2 regions of the Nocardia sp. NPDC056100 genome follow, and region 2 is predicted to be linked to the other one. Evidence: riboswitches for the same ligand, from Rfam matches in the RefSeq annotation. Region 2 holds a riboswitch; the other holds the start of a gene.

Region 1 (5,622 bases), on a different contig from region 2:
CGCACATCGGTAGTCGAAATGCCCCGGTTCGACCGACATCGAACGCACTATTCTGCCGCATATCGCGCTGACCAAACCGGCCAGCGCTATGCCGTGCGAGATAAAGCAGTCGAAGCCTCGACCGACTAAGCCATCGTCAGTTCATCCGAGGGTCGGACGGAAGGACAGCAGCAAGCCCGAGCAAGACCTGCTCGATCGCGCTCAGCCTCGAAGCCAGCCTCACCCGCTCGGTTTCGGTCATGGCGGCCTTCAGGCTTGCGAGTTCCAGCAGTGCGGGCTCTACGATTCTCGACAAGTTGGTCACGATGATCCCCTTCCCGGGGACTTCGGCAACCGCTGTCCACGGCCAGCCGTAGAACTCACTCTATTGCTACTTGCCTACCGCACAGGTGGAACCGCTAGGCCGATGCACCGAAAGATCAGCGGGCTGAAAGTCTCTCAGCGTTCGGCCGCGCATCAGATCCCACATACCGCGCTGTGCGAACCGGCCGCCGAGGGTCAGCGAGCTGAACCGATCTCAGGCCAGCGGAACGTCCGCCGCTGCCGATGCGACTGCACAGCAGCATGGTTTCATCAGGCAGGATGGCTGAATGGCGATCGACACCGTGAAGCTGGCCGCACTAGAAGCACTTTTGGCCGACGGTGCCCTGACCGATGGCGAACTACCCAACCAATTGCGAGACGCGGGATTGCCTGAGGTAGCCCACGAATTCGAGCGCGCACTGAGGCGACCGGCGCGACGACACCGGCATCGCTGGAACATCGTGCCTTTCGTCTGACCGCAGCGATCGCACTACTTTGCCGCATACCGCGCTGACTTCACCGGCCAGCGCAGGCGGCAGCGATGATGCCGGTGACGACGACCGGAGGGGCGATCTTGCGCGGTGATGAATTCCGCTGTGCAACTTCGGGAACGAGACCCGCAACCGGTCCGGATACGGTAATCATCAGTCGGCCGGGACCGAGAAGTGTCCTGGCCCTAGTCCGAACCACAGAGGGAGTCGACCATGAGCAACGACAACGCCACGCCGGACCAGGAAGCAGAGTTCGCCGCGGACGCCGCCGAGGCCACCGAGACCGACACGGAGCACGAGTCCATGATCGAAATCGGCACCGACGCGGACTTCGCGAGCGAATAGATCTGCTCGCACCGGGCGGCAGACCCTACAGCCGACCGCGAAAAGGCCCCGCCCAGTCCGAACTGAGCGGGGCCTTCAGCTGGTCACAGTCCGCGGCCCGCTGATGTCGGCGACGGCCTCGAACGGGGTGCCACATCACCGCCGCCGAACGCCCTGGCCGCATACCGCGCTGACCGAACGAGCCAGCGCGATGCGGCGGAAGATCAATCAGCCGTGCCGATCCGACGTCGGACGAACTCACGCAACGCCGATGAACGTGGGCTCGTCGGCGCAGGAGTACCTCACTCGTGGGTCGTATTGCGCACCAGGGAGTGCGCGAGTCCGTGTCCCTCCTGGCGCTCGGTAGCCGTGGGGATTTTCGGTGGGGTCGTGTTACATGCCCGTAGGCCAGTCCTCCGAATATTGCGCAACGTCGTCGTCGGTCTGGCCCGTACTGTCCTGGCGGCGCGCGTACATCTCATCCAGTTTGGTGAGGTCGAGCTTGAGGTGTTCGTCAATAGTCAGGCCGTTGTAGTTGCCGCTGTACACAGGCAGAGCGCGAGTGGACGCTGTGGGAATGGCATACGCCGCGTAGAGCGCGATCAGGTTGCCTGACCCGTCCCGGATGGGCAGGGTCCGCGGGAAGACGTGAGCCTGCTCGCTGTTCTGCACCACAATTTCGGGTACATCTCCGTTGTATCGAAGCGTCAGGGCGGCCAACTCTTCTGGCTTGACCTCCGTGTCCGGGATGATGCTCAGTTCAGGGATAGCGGAGGCGCCGTCGGGTTCCATTGCTGCCAGTCCTTCTGTGGGAGTGGATATTCAGCGGATGCAGCCACCCGCCCCGCCTCAGTGTGACGCCACATCGGCGCGCGGTCTGCCCAACTGCGACAATCCTCGGAGCCGAAACATCCATGCAGGACTCGGCCCGGAATCCCGCGGGGGACGCAGCGCGCTGTTGCCGTGCTCGACGGCCACTTCGCGCAGTGTCTATCCGTTCTCGCGGGGCGATGAACGATTCCGTCAAACCCGAGGTGATGGGCCGTGGGCGAAAACGCACTCTATTGCCGCGTGGCGCGCGGACCGCAGCGGACCCTCGAAAGATCAACGGCCCGAGGCGACTCGGGCCGTTCCGGTGTCCGCAACTGCCGAATGCAGCGCGTTTCGGTCTGGTTGGCCGTTCGGTCGAGCGTGGGTTAGCGTGTGATCGATCGCGACTGGCGTTGCGTGGGCCGACCACGAGGAAGCGCAGTATCGGAGCGTCGTACGCCTGGGTGCTCCCCATCTCGAGACCAGAGACGGGGAGCACAATGGACTTGCGTTACGGCATGAATCCGCATCAAACCGCACGGGTTTCGACCGATGGTGATCATCTTCGAGTCGTGCACGGCTTCGCATCGATGATCAATTATCTCGACGCGCTCAATGCCTGGCAGCTTGTCGCCGAAGCGAGTCGCGCCACGGGCCACGTGTCGGCTACGTCGTTCAAACACGTTTCCCCGGCAGGCGCGGCGCTCGCCGGGCCGGTCGACGAAACCATGCGAGCGAGTTGGAGATTGGGCGACGGTGCGGTCACGGCGGCTTATGCGCGAGCCCGCGACGCGGATCCTCGCTCGTCGTACGGCGACATGATCGCGGTATCCGAGCCGGTCGATCACGAGCTCGTCGACATGCTGTCCGGGATCGTCTCCGATGGCATCATCGCCCCGGGCTATGCTCCCGGAACTGTTGCGGCACTTGCCCGTAAGAAAGGCGGCCGTTTCCTCGTCTTCGAGATCGATCCGACTTTCCGGCCACCGGAATCGGAGTCCCGGACGGTCTTCGGTGTCACTCTCGAACAGGACCGCGACAGTGTGCCGATCACTGCGGACCTGCTGCGGGTGGCCGACGGTCACACGCTGAGCGACAACGCGGTGACCGATGCGCTGCTGGGCATGATCACCGCCCGCTATACCCAGTCCAACACCGTTGTCTACGTCCGGGACGGAATGACTATCGGCGTCGGTGCGGGACAGCAATCACGCATCGACTGCACGATTCTCGCCGGAAGCAAGGCACGCACCTGGTGGACGCGGCGACACTCCGCCAAGCTCTCGGGCATCACTCTCATCTCCGACGGGTATCTTCCATTCCGCGACAACGTCGACGCCGCCGCCGAACACGGAGTTGAGTTGATCGTCGAACCGGGCGGCTCCCTCCGCTCAGACGCGGTCGCCGAGGCGTGTCGCGAACACCGCATTACCCTCGCCCGCACCGGAGTTCGACTCTTTCACCACTAGACCGCAGCAACTGGCCCAACCGGCCCCAACATCCGCTCCTGCCGCATGGCGCGTGGCTGGGAACTGCCGCACGCTGGCCCCGGATCCGCTGGATTTGGCCACGGATTTGGCATCCGGGCGTAGCGAAATCCAGCGGTCCGGGCAGGACGTGTTGGCTGACTTCCTGTGAACCGCTTCGGGATCGATAGCGGCCTTATTGTGCCCAGGGTGGGGCGAAGGTGTTGTCGCCGATGGTGCCGAGCATGCCGACCGAGGTGACGGCGGTGAAGGTGGCGATGGTGTCGGGTGAGGGATTGGTGATGACGAGCTTGGTGTTGGGCGGGACGGACAGGGCATCGCCGGGGGCCAGGTGGTGTTCTTCACCGGACATGGTGACGTGCAGGCCGATGGTGTGCGAGATGAACACTTCCTCGCGGGACATGCTGTGCTCGACGCTGATTGCCGCGGGGGCGGCGTCCACCCGCCAGATCGCCAGATCGGTGGATCCGCGGGAGGGGACGGCCAGGGGGCGGAAGGTGAACCCGTCGCTGGTGAAAACGGAGGCCTGGTCGAGGTTTACGACGGTCATGGGGATGTCCTTTGCTACAGGGTTCAGGCGGTCCAGGGCGGGGTGACGGTGAGCGCGTCCAGGGTTGCGGTGATACCCGCGGGCGCGCAGCCGATCACGGTGGCGGGCTCGGTGTCCGAGCCGTTGGACGCGCTGAACGGGGTGTGGGGCGGCACGATGACGGCGCTGCCGGCGTCCACCAGCAAGCCGCGACCGTTCAGAGTGACTGCGAGCCTGCCGGTTTCGACGACGAACACTTCTTCCCTGTCCAGGGTGTGCTCCTTGCCGGTCGACCCCGGTGGCATGTCGACGCGCCAGACAGCGAGGTCGACGGTCCCCAGCGAGGGGGTGGCCAGCGAGCGGCAGAGTGAGTCGCCGTTTCGGAACTCGGGGGCGTCGGCGAGTGTTGTTGTGCTCAAAGGGTTCTCTCCAGGTGATGAACAACGGAACCAGCCCTATTACCGTCGCGTGAGCTCCTTCTCGGAACAACGGCGTTGTGCGTATCGGCTCATAAGCACGACTTATTGAGAGCCGACACAAGTGCGATCGGACCCAATGGTTCAGCGCGACCGACGAAATTCCCGCAAACTATCGGGAACCACTCCTGTCGGCCCACCATCCCTCCCCGCAAGTTTCCTCGGTGCGGTGCGAACAGCATCCACAACAGCGCGTACCCGTGGCAGGGATCGGTTCGTCATCGAAAGCCGCTTGGCTCAGACCCCAAATTTCACGAGCACATGCTATTGATGAAAACCGCTGCCACGCCAAGGCATTGAGAGATTTGCACGCACTAAATGGCTCGGCCGCTCACCCAGTACATTGCCGATGACCGCGCTTGCCAGTACAGGCCGATTCGTCAGTCGGCTGTCAGGGTGCTGGGTGATTCACCGCGATACGGTATCCATCGGTATCCAGGCTGGAAGACGATGGAGCCATCTCCCAAACCGAGCTCAGCGTGTGTGGCCTCGGAGAGGACAAGGCCGTGTGGTGATGCCTCGCCCGGCTCGTCGAACCACTCTCTTTTGAGTTCGGCGGGGTCGATCATCCACTCCGGGTCCCAGCCGACCGTCGCGGCGACGTATCCGTCGAATGCGGCCAGCAGTTCGTATAGGTGGTTACCGAGCGCGGTCAGTTCCGCTGCGGTAAGAGCGAATCGGGGAACTGTGCCATCCAACGCGACACCGAACCCGACTGCCACCGGCAGAATCGACAACTCGATGAAGGGCCCGTCGGTACGCAGCAACGGCGCATGCAAAGGGATCTGGTGATCCCCCACTCCGAGGGGACCCCTCCCCGAGGTTCGGGAGCAGGACAACACTGCCGCACGTGCCGCGTCGATATTGTCGCCGAAGTTCACTACCAGTTCGAAGCAAATCGCCACGCCAGCCCCATCTTTCGCCTCACCCAACTGTATCGGTAACTGCGGGGGAGGTCCGACGACTGACACTCACCGCCGCGAGCCGAGGATGGGGAATGATGGTGTGTCATGAGCGATCTACCCCGACGCTGGGATCCGATGACGTCGGTCCGGCGCGACCTCAACGATTCGCTCTACCACGGTGACAGGTGGGCGGACCGGCACTGGATGAACGTGCCAGGCCCCTTCTACACCGGGCAGACCGATACCTGTTGGACCGGAAGGATTCACGCGCCGCGCAATGTGCTCTACGGGGGTGGG
Region 2 (5,622 bases):
ACCGGGGCGGATGGTTGCACAGTGTCGGACACGAAGTTACCTCCTGAGTAACCTACGGTACCGTAGGTTAGCCGTCCCGGATCACGGAAGTGGCGCACGACTCCGCAATGTCCGATCCGGCTATGTGCGCGTTTCACACCACTGTCCCGGTCGCTTCGGCCGTTGCCGAGAAGGCGTAGTGTTCCTCGGCGTGAAGCTTGCGAGTCAGGTGCGTGGACTCCCTTATCGCATTTACGAAGCCAGGTTGTCCAAGCAACTGGCCGGTCGGCAGCATCCCAGGCATGTGGCGGTGATGTGCGACGGCAATAGACGCTGGGCACGCGAGAACGGCTTCACCGATGTGAGTCACGGGCATCGGGTGGGGGCGCTCAAGATCGCCGAATTGGTCGGCTGGTGCGGTGAGTCGGGGATCGAGATGGTCACCGTCTATCTGCTCTCGACCGAGAATCTGCGCCGCGATCGCGAAGAGCTGGAGACGCTCTTCGAGGTGATCACCGATGTGGTCGACGAATTGTCCGCGCCGGAACAGAATTCGAGCGTCCGCATCGTCGGCGCGCTCGATCAGTTGCCCGAGGATGTGGCCGGGCGATTGCGGGAGGCCGCCAAACGCACCGAGGGCCGCGACGGCGTGCACGTGAATGTGGCCATCGGCTACGGCGGCCGGCAGGAGATCACCGATGCGGTGCGCTCCCTGGTCCGCCAGGAGATCGACGCGGGGGAGCACGGCGAGGATCTGGTGCAGTCCATCACCGTGGACGCCATCGGCCAGCACCTCTACACCTCCGGCCAGCCGGATCCGGATCTGGTCATTCGCACCTCCGGTGAGCAGCGGCTCTCCGGATTCCTGCTGTGGCAGAGCGCCTATTCGGAGATCTGGTTCACCGAGGCGTACTGGCCCGAGTTCCGGCGGGTGGACTTCCTGCGCGCCCTGCGCGATTTCGCCGCCCGGCACCGCCGCTTCGGCGTCTAGGCTGCTCCGTCTCAGGTGTGACAACGGGTGTACTTGCGACACGACCAGTCAACGGTTGTGTTGCAGTGCAATGGCTTCCGTGGTTCGCGGGGCTGTCGCTCCGTACCGTCGGAGTGCATGAGTGAGCTGAACCAAGGGCAGAGTGGCCCGGCGGATGTGGAGTCCTACCTCAGTTATGAGGAGTTCGGCCGCCGGTTCCTGGAATACGCGGCGTCACCGGAACGCATTTCGGGGGCATTCGAGAAACTCACCGGCGAGGCTTTCGAATTCGGCCCGATCGGGGTGGGACCGGGCCGCATCGCGAAACTCTCCGCCGCCGTGCGCCTGGGGCAGCCGCGTTTGAATCGTGAACCGCAGGAATACATTTCGTACGATCTGGTGATCCCGCTGGATGTCGATCTGCTCATCGACCTGGCGGTGGACCGCTATCCGTTCCACGTGGACGGCACCATTCACCTGCATCTCACCGTGCGCACCGCCGAACCGCTGCGGGTGCTCATCGAAATCGCCGAACCGCAGCCGAGCAATGTGCGCATCAATGTGGCCAGCGCGTCCCGCCGCGGTGAGCTGCTGCGCATTCTGGCCAGCGTCGATCATGAGATCCGCCGCTTCGTGGCGCGCTATATCGCCGAGGAGATCTGCAAGCCGAATATCCAGGCCGCCACCGATATCGATGTGGCGGCGCGCCTGGACGCGGCCTGGCGACTATGAGGTTCAGAGCTTACGAAGCCGCAGCCGGTTGATGGTGTGATCGGAATCCTTGCGCAGCACCAGCGTCGCGCGCGGCCGGGTCGGCAGGATGTTCTCCACCAGGTTCGGCCGATTGGTGTTGTGCCAGATCTCTTTCGCCTGGTTGGTGGCTTCCTGATCATTGAAATTCGCGTAGTGGTGGAACGCGGAGTTCGGATCGGTGAAGGCGGTCTTGCGCAGGGACAGGAAGCGCTGCACGTACCACTTCTCGATGTCCTCGATGCGGGCGTCGACGTAGACGGAGAAGTCGAACAGGTCCGACACCATCAGTCGCGGACCGGTTTGCAGCACATTGAGACCCTCGACGATGAGGATGTCGGGCTGGCGCACGCAGTGGTACTCACCGGGCACGATGTCGTAGGCGATATGCGAGTACACCGGCGCGCACACCTCGGGCGCACCGGATTTCACCTCGGTGACGAAGCGCAGCAGTTTGCGCCGGTCATAGGACTCCGGGAAACCCTTGCGGTGCATGATGCCGCGCCGGGTGAGTTCGGCTGTCGGATAGAGGAATCCGTCGGTGGTGACCAGATCCACCCGGGGATGGTGATCCCAGCGGGCCAGTAGCGCCTGCAGCACACGGGCGGTGGTCGATTTGCCGACCGCGACCGATCCGGCCACGCCGATCACGTACGGCACCTGGCGGTCCGGATGGCTTTCGCCGAGGAAGGTCGCGGTGGCGGCGAACAATCGCTGCTTGGCGGCGACCTGTAGATGGATGAGCCGCGCCAGCGGCAGGTAGACCTCGGCCACTTCCTCGAGGTCGATCTGCTCGCCCAGGCCGCGCAGGCCGGTCAGTTCTTCCTCGGTGAGCACCAGGGGAGTCGACTTGCGCAGTGTGCGCCACTGCTTCCGGTCGAATTCCACGTAGGGACTCGGCTCGCTCATCCGTGCCATTTATCCACGTCCCAGGGTCGGGCGACAACAGTCTCGCGGAGTTCGTCCCGCCGCCGAGTCCGGCGAACCGGTAACCACTCCACGCATAGCCGAATTGTGCTCGGGTCCAACAGGGCGGTGAACACCAGGTGTTGCTACTCACCAGTAACCGGCGTGACATATGCCATAGCCGCGTCGGCGTCCACGTCACCGGAAGCCGTGCGATCCAATACAGTCGCCTGTTATGGCAGCGCATCCACTGGTCACCGAATACCTGCGTCTCGGTCTGGCTTTCGACCGGTTGGAGGAGGGTTTCGTCGATGCCTACACCGGTGATCCGGCACTGCGCCGGGCGAGTGAGAACGCGCCGAAGCCGGAGCCGCGCGCGCTCGCGCACAAAGCCGCCGCGCTGCTGAAAGACCTGCCGGACGCGGGCCTCGCGCCCGAGCGCACCGAATTCCTGGACGCGCACCTGCGCGCGCTGGAATGCTCCGCGCGGAAATTCGCGGGCGATGACATCTCCTTCATCGATGAGGTGCGCGCGTATTTCGACGTCGATATCGCACCCGGTGACGAGGACGACTATCGCGAAGCGCATCGGCAACTCGACGAGGTGCTGCCGGGTGAGGGATCGCTGTTCGACCGCATCACCGCGCATCGCCGCGGCGATGAGATTCCGCCCGAACGGCTGCGCGAATGCGTGGACGCGTTCTCCAGCGCGCTGCGCGAGCTGGTGCGCGAACGCTATCCGCTGCCCGATCACGAACGCGTGGAATACGAAGTGGTGGGCGATAAGCCGTGGTCCGGCTTCAATTACTACCTGGGCAACTATCAGTCCCGCGTGGCCATCAACTCCGACCTGAAACAGCATCTGTCGCAGCTGCCGCATCTGATCGCGCACGAGTCGTATCCGGGTCATCACACCGAGCACTGCCGTAAGGAAGCCGGACTGGTGGGCGCGGGTCAGGATGAGCAGACCCTGTTCGTGGTCAACACCCCGCAGTGCCTGATGGCCGAGGGGCTGGCCGATCTGGCGCTGAAGTCGATCGTCGGCCCGGGCTGGGGCCGCTGGGCGCAGGAGATCTACGCCGATCTCGGGCTGCGCTTCGATGGTGAACGCGCGGAACGCATTTCGACCGCCTCGGCGAAACTGCTGGGCGTGCGCCAGGATGCCGCGCTACTGCTGCACGACCGGCATCGCGGTGAGGACGAGGTCGCGGAATTCCTGCAGCGCTGGAGCCTGGTCACCCCCGAGCGCGCCCGCCAATCCCTGCGCTTCCTGTCCTCACCCCTGTGGCGCGCCTACATCTCCACCTATGTGGAGGGCTACCGCCTGCTCGGCGGCTGGCTCGATCAGGCCCCCGATGCAGCCGATCGCTCCGAGCGTTTCCGCCGCCTCCTCGACGAACCCCTCACCCCGGGCGCGATCCGCCGAATGTGAGCGTCGCGAAGTGCGAGTCCGAAGCATGGCCGGCTGCAAGATAAGCTGACACCACCGCGACTGGCGCACTCTGAGGTGGATGTAACCACCGGGAAGCACCGAAGTCCCGCACCGCGCGCCTGGGTGCTGGGCGTGAGGACTTTCGGCACCCCCGAGAATCCTCCGAGCACGGAGGTTGCGATGAATCAGCATCAAGACACACAGAACCCCCTGGCCGACACTCCGGGCGTGGCCAATACACTCGGCCCCGTGACGCAGACGACCTCCTCTGTCAATTCCCAGTCCCTCGCTGAGCTCGATCCCGAGGTCGCTGCCGCGATGGGCGGCGAGCTCGCCCGCCAGCGCGACACCCTCGAGATGATCGCCTCGGAGAACTTCGTGCCGCGCGCGGTGCTGCAGGCGCAGGGCAGCGTGCTCACCAACAAGTACGCCGAGGGCTACCCGGGCCGCCGCTACTACGGCGGCTGCGAGAACGTCGACATCGTCGAGGATCTCGCGCGCGCCCGCGTGACCGAGCTGTTCGGCGCGGATTACGCCAACGTGCAACCGCATTCGGGTGCGCAGGCCAATGCCGCGGTGCTGATGGCGCTGATGAACCCGGGCGAGAAGCTGCTCGGCCTGGATCTCGCGCACGGCGGTCACCTCACGCACGGTATGCGCCTGAACTTCTCGGGCAAGCTGTACGAGGTGCACGCCTACGGCGTCAGCAAGGAAGACCACCGCGTCGATATGGACGAGGTGCGCAAGATCGCCCGCGACACCCGCCCCAAGGTGATCGTCGCCGGTTGGTCCGCGTACCCGCGGCACCTGGATTTCGCGGCCTTCCGCGAGATCGCCGATGAGGTCGGCGCGTACCTGTGGGTCGATATGGCGCACTTCGCCGGTCTGGTCGCGGCCGGGCTGCACCCGTCGCCGGTGCCGCACGCCGATGTGGTGTCCTCCACCGTGCACAAGACCCTGGGCGGTCCCCGCTCCGGTCTGATCCTGGCCAAGCAGGAATTCGCCAAGAAGCTGAACTCGGCGGTGTTCCCGGGTCAGCAGGGCGGGCCGCTCATGCACGCCATCGCCGCCAAGGCCGTGTCGTTCAAGATCGCCGGCACACCCGAGTTCAAGGAGCGCCAGGAGCGCACCCTGTCCGGTGCGAAGATCCTGGCCGAGCGCCTGACCGCCGCCGACTGCACCGCCAAGGGCATCAACGTGCTCACCGGCGGCACCGATGTGCACCTGGTCCTGGTGGACCTGCGCAACTCGCAGCTGGACGGTCAGCAGGGCGAGGATCTGCTGCACGAAATCGGAATCACCGTGAACCGCAACGCCGTTCCGTTCGACCCGCGCCCGCCGATGGTCACCTCGGGTCTGCGCATCGGCACCCCGGCGCTGGCCACCCGCGGCTTCGGCGATACCGAGTTCACCGAGGTCGCCGAGATCATCGCGGCCGCCCTCACCGGCTCCGCCGATCTGGATTCGCTGCGTCAGCGCGTTTCCACGCTGGCCCAGCAGTTCCCCCTCTACGAGGGCCTGGAGGACTGGCGTCTGCTCGGCTGAGTCCAGCCATAGGCAACAGCAGGCCCGCAGCGATCGAAAT

What was found. A riboswitch is a leader RNA that binds a small molecule or an ion and turns the genes downstream of it on or off. The one in region 2 is predicted to bind ZMP and ZTP.
Region 1: another riboswitch for ZMP and ZTP. It lies ahead of ACFC0O_RS13700 (hypothetical protein); the one in region 2 lies ahead of glyA (serine hydroxymethyltransferase).

What each region holds. Positions count from the first base shown of each region.
Region 1 covers NZ_JBHJVY010000002.1:446,286-451,907, forward strand. Annotated here, with positions in the region: gene ACFC0O_RS13680 (hypothetical protein) at 137-304, opposite strand; gene ACFC0O_RS13685 (hypothetical protein) at 591-779, shown strand; gene ACFC0O_RS13690 (hypothetical protein) at 1,008-1,139, shown strand; gene ACFC0O_RS13695 (hypothetical protein) at 1,512-1,910, opposite strand; ZMP/ZTP riboswitch at 2,322-2,401, shown strand; gene ACFC0O_RS13700 (hypothetical protein) at 2,429-3,397, shown strand; gene ACFC0O_RS13705 (hypothetical protein) at 3,591-3,965, opposite strand; gene ACFC0O_RS13710 (cupin domain-containing protein) at 3,989-4,363, opposite strand; gene ACFC0O_RS13715 (hypothetical protein) at 4,801-5,352, opposite strand; gene ACFC0O_RS13720 (ferredoxin) at 5,431-5,622, shown strand, end outside.
Region 2 covers NZ_JBHJVY010000004.1:823,734-829,355, forward strand. Annotated here, with positions in the region: gene ACFC0O_RS34220 (isoprenyl transferase) at 191-970, shown strand; gene ACFC0O_RS34225 (hypothetical protein) at 1,088-1,681, shown strand; gene coaA (type I pantothenate kinase) at 1,685-2,617, opposite strand; gene ACFC0O_RS34235 (DUF885 domain-containing protein) at 2,841-4,037, shown strand; ZMP/ZTP riboswitch at 4,084-4,169, shown strand; gene glyA (serine hydroxymethyltransferase) at 4,287-5,582, shown strand.